2 regions of the Paenibacillus sp. PK4536 genome follow, and region 2 is predicted to be linked to the other one. Evidence: predicted binding sites of a transcription regulator. Region 2 holds the regulator's gene; the other holds the start of a gene.
The links. The regulator LexA, encoded in region 2, represses DNA repair genes until DNA is damaged. The targets are predictions, from matches to a motif close to CGAACATATGTTCG.
Positions count from the first base shown of each region.

Region 1: a site for LexA is predicted at 1,867-1,880, ahead of PO903_RS16970 (YolD-like family protein). Genes of this name have one in related genera too.

Region 1 is NZ_CP126313.1:3,827,249-3,831,902, reverse strand. It holds gene PO903_RS16975 (glycoside hydrolase family 127 protein) at 1-1,784, shown strand, start outside; gene PO903_RS16970 (YolD-like family protein) at 1,959-2,210, shown strand; gene PO903_RS16965 (MarR family winged helix-turn-helix transcriptional regulator) at 2,300-2,731, shown strand; gene PO903_RS16960 (YhgE/Pip domain-containing protein) at 2,831-3,922, shown strand; gene PO903_RS16955 (universal stress protein) at 3,991-4,419, shown strand.
Region 2 is NZ_CP126313.1:4,116,725-4,121,378, forward strand. It holds gene PO903_RS18210 (HAD family hydrolase) at 1-86, opposite strand, end outside; gene PO903_RS18215 (hypothetical protein) at 186-707, opposite strand; gene PO903_RS18220 (DUF896 domain-containing protein) at 891-1,100, opposite strand; gene yneA (cell division suppressor protein YneA) at 1,310-1,870, opposite strand; gene lexA (transcriptional repressor LexA) at 2,137-2,763, shown strand; gene PO903_RS18235 (hypothetical protein) at 2,839-3,312, opposite strand; gene PO903_RS18240 (hypothetical protein) at 3,428-3,664, opposite strand; gene PO903_RS18245 (glycoside hydrolase family 127 protein) at 3,691-4,654, opposite strand, start outside.

The DNA of each region.
Region 1 (4,654 bases), 290 kb from region 2:
TTAATGGATTTGTTTTTCAAGATACCGATGTAGCGAAATGGATCGAAGCCGTAGGGTATTCATTAATGACACATCCTGATTCTGCATTGGAACAGATGACCGATCAAGTGATTGATCTTGTTGCTGAAGCGCAAGGCGAAGATGGATATCTAAATACATATTTTACAATCAAAGAACCGGATAAACGTTGGACTAATCTAGCGGATTGTCATGAACTGTATACAGCAGGGCATATGATTGAAGCTGGAGTAGCTTATTACCAAGCAACAGGTAAACGCAAACTGCTTGATGTGGTCTGCCGTCTAGCGGATTATATTGATACCATATTTGGCACCAAAGAAGGTCAATTACGTGGCTATGATGGTCATCAAGAGATTGAGCTAGCACTTGTAAAATTATACCGTTTAACCGGAGAACAACGTTACTTGCAACTGAGCCAATTTTTTATTGATGAACGTGGACAAAAACCTAACTTTCTAGAGCAAGAATGGGAACAACGGGATCGCATCAACTTTTTTGTAGGTAAAACAAATGAAATTAATCTGAAATACAGTCAGGCTCATGTGCCAGTACGTGAACAAAAAGAAGCAGTAGGGCATGCTGTTCGTGCAGTCTATATGTATACAGCGATGGCTGATCTGGCTGGTTTAATCGACGATAAAAGTCTATATGAAGCTTGCCAGACATTGTGGAACAACATGGTGCACAAGCAGATGTATATCACAGGCGGAATTGGTTCTACGCATCATGGTGAGGCTTTTACTATTGATTATGATCTTCCTAATGATACAGGGTATTCAGAGACTTGTGCAGCAGTAGGAATAGTCTTTTTTGCTCATCGAATGCTACAGATTGAAGCCAAAAGCGAATATGCCGATGTGTTAGAACGAGCTTTATACAATACAGTCATTGGCGGAATGGCGCAGGATGGTAAGCATTATTTCTATGTGAATCCATTAGAAGTCTGGCCGTCTGCTTGTCATCATAATCCAGGCAAGCATCATGTAAAGCCTGTACGTCAGAAATGGTTTGGCTGTTCCTGTTGCCCTCCTAATATTGCACGTCTGGTCAGTTCATTAGGGCAATACATCTATAGTACTGATCAAGATACGATATATACGCATCTGTATATCGGTGGGGAAGCACAATTAACACTTGGAGAACACCAAGTCGTTATTCAGCAAGAAAGTGGATACCCGTGGAATGGAGCGACTCGTTTTTCTTTTCAATTACAACAACCTCAATCGTTTACATTGGCTTTGCGTTTACCCAATTGGTGCAAACAAGCTACGCTTACGATCAACGGTGAAGCAATAACTTATGACTCCTTATTGCGTGATGGATATATTTATATTCAGCGAGAATGGTCAGCAAGTGATGTTATAGAATGGAATATGGAGATGCACGTACAAGTGATTCATAGTCATCCAAGACTACGGGCTACAGCGGGCAAGGTCGCTTTACAATATGGCCCATTAGTATACTGTCTGGAGCAAGCAGATAATGGAGAATTGATCTCAGCATTATCTATTCATCCTGAACAGCTATTGACTGCCCGATTCGATCCACAGTTGCTAGGAGGAACGATCATTATTGAAGGTACAGCTTTGCGAGAGCAAGAAGAGGGATGGGGCGACAATCTGTATCAGGATAGTACTCCGATACCTCAACAACAACCATTTACAGCGATTCCTTACTTCCTGTGGGCAAATCGTGGTGAAGGCGATATGGCGGTCTGGATTCGTAAAAGTGAAGCCTTTTCTACAACTTCATCAACTAAGTAGGACAAGAGATGCGATATTTAGATGTCGCATCTCTTTATTTTGCAGAAAATAGTATGAAAAAATGTCAATTTAACGAAAAAAGCGAACATTTGTGCTTATTTTTTAGCTTAAACTATTGAATCAATATGCAGTTAAATGTAAAATAGAATAGAGAAGTGTAAAGGGGGGTTAATTTTGGCTAAAGCAAAAGTAGCAAAGCGTCCAACACGGGATGAATTTGTACTAGAAGAGATCGGTAATCAACTTACTGAAGCCTATCAAGAAAAATCGGAAATTTTGCTGACTGTCTGGGGTACAGAAGAACCTGTACGCGGTCAGATTGTAAATATGGATCCACGTACAGGTCGAGTACATGTACAATATGAAGAAGAACTTCATAAAGTCAAATTTATGGATATTATGGGTGTAAATTACCCGAGAGATTAAATAAATTGTTTTGACAAAATAACGATATTCAGAATATACTAGCATAGCCGATTATCTGCTATGCTAGTATTTTTTTTGGAGGATAACTTATGTCATTTAATCAAGAGCAAGACCCGCTAGGTTTGCTGTTATCCAGAACATATTTGGCTTATAAGAAAAAAGCTTCTCATCTTTTACAGGATTATAATATCACTCCAGAACAATTTGGAGTTCTGAACAACCTTGTGGTTCACGTAGGCATTTCTCAGAAAGCGTTAGCTGAATTATTTTCTAAAGATCAGACCAGTATTGGTAAAACGATTGATCGATTGGAAAATAAAAAGCTGATCACACGTACAGTAGATCCTGCTGATCGCCGAGCTGTATTATTGCATTTGACTGCGCAAGGACAAGCATTGATCGCAACCACACAGCCGATTATGAAAGAGGTTGATGATGAGATCAATAGCCTATTTCCACCGGAACAAGTAAAACAGTTTATTGCCACAATCAATCAATTGTTTGACCATTTATCCCGCTGATACTGTCAGCTGGATATTTTTTAGCGTAATACATGCATAACCATTTATATCCTATGCATGTAATTTTAAAAAGAGAAGTTGTATTTGGAGGAGAAAAGAATGACTGTATTCAAAACGTTTAAAGATTTTTTGGGCATTACCCAGACTAAGGTAGGGATCGTATTTTCTATTTTTGTACCTTTGGTCTTTTTATTATTCTGGATGACGGGTTATCACGGAGCTACAGAGCGCGTGGATCAACTGGTGGTAGGTATTGTCAATGAAGACGGAACAGCAGGTGATAATATTGCTCAAGCGATCGCTACAGGGGTTCCATACAAGACTCAATCTTATCCGTCGTTAAACGAAGCACAACAACATATGGATAATGGTGAATTGACCATGGTTATTTCTATTCCTGCTCATTTCACCGAAGATGTAGCAAGGAATGGCAGTACTCAGATGAATTATTATATCAATCAAGGGAACTCCGATATTGCGAAGTCCATCGTACAAAGTTCTGCTGCACAGATTTCCTCGATAATAGGCGAACATGCTTTTGCTGATGTTCATCAAGAAATCGTGACTACAAATGTGGTCAAAACACATGATATTTCTAATTTTGCCATTTCAATGTTGCCTATGATCTTAGGTTTTGTCACATATGTTGGTGTTATGACCATGAATATCCAATTAAATATTGCATCTATGATGTTAAAGCGTGATCATAGTAAGTGGCAGATCTTTTGGGGAAGACAGATATTACTGCTGGCAATCTCTATCGTAGCTTCATTACTGATTACGACAGTAGCCACGCTATTCGCAGATACAGCCGCTTCATTCTGGCAAATGTGGAGCTTTCATCTATTGGTCTACATTTCCTGTATTGCTGTTACACAAATGGCGTTCGCTTTATTCGGCAATGTGGCTCCATTATTCAACGTAGCGTTAATTCCGCTTCAGTTGATGACCGCAGGAAATATCATCCCTGCTGCTATGTTATCTCCTTTATATCGAAATGTAGGACACTTTTTACCAGCTCCAAATGCTATACAAGGCTATTTAAGGTTAATTTATAGTGGGGCTTCTGTATCCTCATTTGTGATTCATTTACTATGGATAGCGATTGTCACTTTTGGAATCACATGGATTCGTACAGCGCTGATCAAGCCAGCACCAAGCCCTATCAATCATCCGGCAAATAGTCACTAATCTCCAGTAGACTGAACAAGGTTGTTGTGTATGTATTATCTGTACTATTCCAAAAGGAGGCGTTAACGATGTCATTATCACACATTCTAGTTCCTTATGATGGCTCAGAACATTCTCAAAAAGCGTTAGAGAAAGCGATTGGTCTTGGAACAGAACTAAAAGCTCAGATTGAAGTATTGTATGTAGATTCAACGTCTACAGAGATTTTGCAACAACCGTTAGTGATTCCTACACATGAACTAGAATCTTATTTTGACCATGAAGAAGAGGATGTACGTCTTAATCTACGTCAATTGATCTCCACTATTCCTAATGCTCAAGCTACAGTGATTCAAGGCAGTGCGGGTAAAAGTATCGTTAAGTATGCAGACAGCATTGAAGCAGATCTGATTATTATGGGTAGTCGTGGGCTAGGTACTGTGAGTGAATTTGTAATGGGTAGTGTTAGTCATTATGTAACACAGCGCGCCAAATCTCCTGTTATGATTGTGAAATAAACGAATCAAATAAAGGATGTACAGACACCCAATATCTTTTCTCTCAGTTAGAGAAGGGTATTGGGTGTTTTTGTAGGTGTCTATATTCATGCTCAATCAGTGGATCGATATTCTTATACAGACTATTTCTACATTTCTATAAATGATATTTTGATCCAGATAAAGGATAAAATATCGTACAAAGCGAATAGTTACAAAGTGAAATGAAAACGTTAACATTTTGAAGGAGGACAAA
Region 2 (4,654 bases):
CAAGTCTCTGCAAAAGCTTCTTCTATACTGCGTTCATCCCATAATAACGTATCATCTAGATCAAACAACACGGCTTCAATACTCACTGCCTGTACCTCCTCAACGATAATGATTACTTTGACTATACTAGAACTAGATGGCTTGCTCAGATATAGATGCTATATGCCAATCATTCTCCAAAAAGCTTACGCTTTTTCTTGAATCGTAATTTTGTGTTGTGCTGCAAATGTACGCAAATGCTCGCTCATTGCATCTGTATCATAACGGTTTAGAGTACGAGAGAATACCCAGCTTCCACCTTTGGAGCTATGTTCAATAACAACATATCCTTTTTGAAGACGGATACTTTTCACTTGAGATGAAGAAATCAGACGATCACGATTAAATTTGGTTGTAATCAGTGAATCTCTACCAATTTTCAAGTACGGTTTGCGGAAATAAAGCATAACACCCAGTAAGATATACAATGCGACAGTAATGATAAAGATCGCACTAAATCCATCAGCTGTTGGATACATAATACCCATAACAGCATAAATAATTCCCAATATCACTAGAGCAGCTGGAAAAACAATATTTCTTCCTTTATATGCCGTATATTCGGAAATACTGGTTTTGCCACCGATAGAAGTCTGACCTTGTTTTCTACGTGTAGCATTGACTTGCTTTGAGTTACGTCGAACTTGCCTTTCCCAGGAACGGGACATACTTTGTTTCCCCCTAATAGATAATGTAAGCCTTACAATAAAAGCAGAAGACTTCCTTCTATCTTATCATGCCAGAACAAGCCCCAAATTTCTATAGCAAAATAGGATGCTCTGTTCCAGATCGGCTAGAGCACCCTTACTATCGTTCATTTTTCTTTTGTAGATTGAAGCTATTATATGTTCTTATTTCTGACTATTTTTGGTGTTATCCGATGGTTCAGTATCTTCTACAAATTCAATTGTATCTAATTGTTGACGGAAATTACTACGAATATTATTCAAATAAACAGCACGTAATTCATCACGCTCTATCGTTTCTTCTGCTGTAAGACCTGAACTTTTCTTTTTGCGAGCTAATTCATTGATGCGTGTAATCAGTGTATCGATATCCATAATTAACCTCCATGTGATCGGTGTGCTTTTTGCCCCACTAACTTTGACATGTAAAAAAAAGCTTGTCAAGATCTATAGATCTCAACAAACTTTGACGATATTGATCGTTCGATCACAATATTCATAAACGGATGACGTTATCCCATACACAAACTACCTGCGATACATGTATCCATAAGTCATGTATATATTAAGTTTAGTATAGTGTATTAATCGTAAGGAATAACCAACACATCTCCTGCTTGGATTTCGCTTGAATCCAATTGATTCTCACTACGAATCTGAGCAATATAATCTCGTGTATCTGTCTGTACAGATTTGTATTCTTTCGCAATACTCCATAGACTGTCCCCTGCATGTACCACTACTTTTTGTGTAGGGCCTTCTACTTTGTCTGCAACTACGAAATTATGAATAACTCCACCGTATAACAATACGCCTGCAAAAACAAAACATACCATCAAACGTCCGCCTGATTTCCATTTTACTTTTTGCGCTGTGCTTTGGATAAGATGAAGTGTTTTTTGACGTAACGTCTTTTTGCCTTTTGGTTGAATCGGCTTACGGATCTTCTGTACGGTAGGTACGTAAGTCCATTCATCCACAACTACATCTTTGTCCGCTCGTGTAGCATGAATAGCTTCTTGTTGTGCTTGTTTTTCCGAATAACCTGTTGATGTATGATGTATATCTGATCCTGATGTATCAATCTGTTGTTCATCCTCTTCAGACTGATTGTGGATGCTACGATATGTAGTATATTTTAACATTGTCATCACGCTCCAAACATTTGTTCTTGTTTTCTCAAATTCACTATAACACGAACATATGTTTTACTCAATAGTTTTTTACGAACTTTCGTTCGTGTTTTTTATCGCAACTTTTGGACTATAGATAATGCTATTTAGATGATGAATAGACTACGAAAATAAGCAAATAACAAATAAATATACAAATTTTAGAACTTATGTTTGTACGAACGGTAGTTCTATGTTATAATTTTGCCAAACGTTACTAGCATTGGGGTTGATAAGGTATGTCAAAAGTTTCAAGTCGCCAACAGGCCATTTTGGAATTTATCCGAAATGAAGTCAAACTTAAAGGTTACCCGCCATCTGTACGTGAAATTGGTGAAGCTGTAGGTCTTGCTTCTAGTTCTACTGTACATGGTCATCTGGATCGTTTGGAGAAAAAAGGACTGATTCGACGCGACCCGACCAAACCTCGTGCCATCGAGTTGTTGGGTCAAGAAGAGTCTGAAAGTAATATTCTTTTCGCTCAAACGGTATCTCGTGTTCCTATTATTGGAAAAGTAACCGCCGGTGTTCCGATTACAGCTACAGAACATATTGAAGATTACTTCCCTCTACCACAGAATTTTACAGGTGAAGGACAAGTATTTATGCTTTCTGTAGTTGGAGACAGTATGATTGAAGCAGGGATTTATAATGGTGATTACGTGATCGTACGTCAACAACAAACCGCTGATAATGGCGATATTGTTGTCGCTATGACAGAAGACGATGAAGCAACGGTCAAAACTTTTTACAAAGAAAAAGACCATATTCGTCTACAACCTGAAAATCCTATGTATCAGCCACTACGTCTGACGCATGTTACGATTTTGGGTAAAGTTGTAGGTTTGTTCCGTAATCTGCACTAAATCATATGTATCATAAGAAAAGACCACTATCTTAATCGGTAGTGGTCTTTTTTGTAGTTTATTACTATTACATATTTATTGTATATATTTCCATAGAGCCGTTTTAATAACATCTTCAGCTTCGATCTCACTAAAAGGAACATCTACTTCTTTTCCATTCTGCTCCATTTTATACATCCACACAGGATGATCGATTGGATTTAAATATAATGATTCTACAGCAAGTTGAGGTTTTCCTGGATTGTGTGAGCAACTATATTCTATATAAGCTTCTCCATGATAGTGCTCAGTCAGATTTTTTTTCACGGCATTGATCGTAATAACAACGAGAGCGATTGTAATGACTAATTGAGTTCCATCTTTTTTTTGAACACTACAATCTTCTTTGAAATTTTCTTGGATCTCTTCTAAAATCGTAGAAAACTTCATCCATAAATCTTCGCAGTGTTCCAAAAAATGTTCGTGGATTTCTAAAGAATAGGTATGAGCTTTTTCCTTCTCTACTTTCTCTTCTCGCGCACGTATTGCCGCAGACTCAATCCAACCCATAACCTCACCTCTCTCATAAGTTAAATTACCCTTTCATCATAACCTAATCTGAGAGAATGAATACCTTTTATTTCCTCTTACTATTATATTTTTCCAACTAATATCTTGTTCTACCTTATCCAAAAAGCTTAGTATCCATTAATTTAGCTAATAATGCTTTGAAATCTTTACTTTCTGCTTTTTCTGCTAATTGAGATTCTAATATATTGAATTTTTCTGCTACAAAATAAGCATTCAAAAATACGCTCAGATGATCTTTGGCAATCGCTTCTGCATTCTCTTTATCTGATGAATAACTTGAAATCACAGTGTATGCAAATTTTTGGGGATCAATTTTCATTTTGGATTTCATTGTGTATTCTCCTTTCTGAATGTTTATTAAGCTTTATTAAGCCATACACGCATTTCGCCTATTTGTCGGTTCGCCCAGCAGTAATAAGGAATTAGACGTAACGCTGTAGACTTATACGTTTGAGGAGCTTTAGAAGCATATAATACATCTTCCCACTCTGGTTCTATATTTCTTTTTCGAGCTTCTACTTTAATCGTGCCTACTCCACCTAATAATTGTTCATCAAATTCATACTCATATGTCTGATCTTGCGTTAACTGAACCAAATGCAAATGCTCTCCATTATCAACCTCTTCTGCACAATATATAAATGGCCCTCGACCTATAGCAACTTTGCCTATATCCGCCCGTACTAATGGATGAGCGGTATATTCTTTAATCTCCATCGGTAACTTCAATTCTAGCTTGTCATTACTATGCCAGATTCGATCAATGTGTATATATCCGTTGATGGGGTCTGCATCTATAGGATTACCATTTAACAATAAAGAATAATGTTCAGCCCAGTATGGCAATCTAATGGCTAATGTAAACGAAGTGGATTGCTTCATCTGTGTGACTATAGAAACATCACCTTCCCATGGCAAATTAGTAATTTGCTCCAATTGCACAGGATGATCATTGATCTCTAACTCTGTTGTATGGGTCATAAATAAATGAGTGTATATCGTATTTGTGTCTGCTTGAACAGTATAAATATATTTGTGAAGTGATGTTAATAAGCGAGCTAGATTCGGCGGACAACAAGCACAACCGAACCATTCTGGTCTTGTAAATTTCACATGACTTTTCCCCGGATCATGACGGCTACTTTCTGGATGCACTTCTAGCGGATTGACATAAAAGAAATGCTTACCATCCAGTGCCATACCACCAATAGCAGTATTGTATAAGGCACGTTCTAGCACATCTGCATATTCAGATCTCGCTTCATTTTTGAGCATATTAAAGGCAAAAAAGATTAATCCGATCGAAGCACAAGTCTCACAA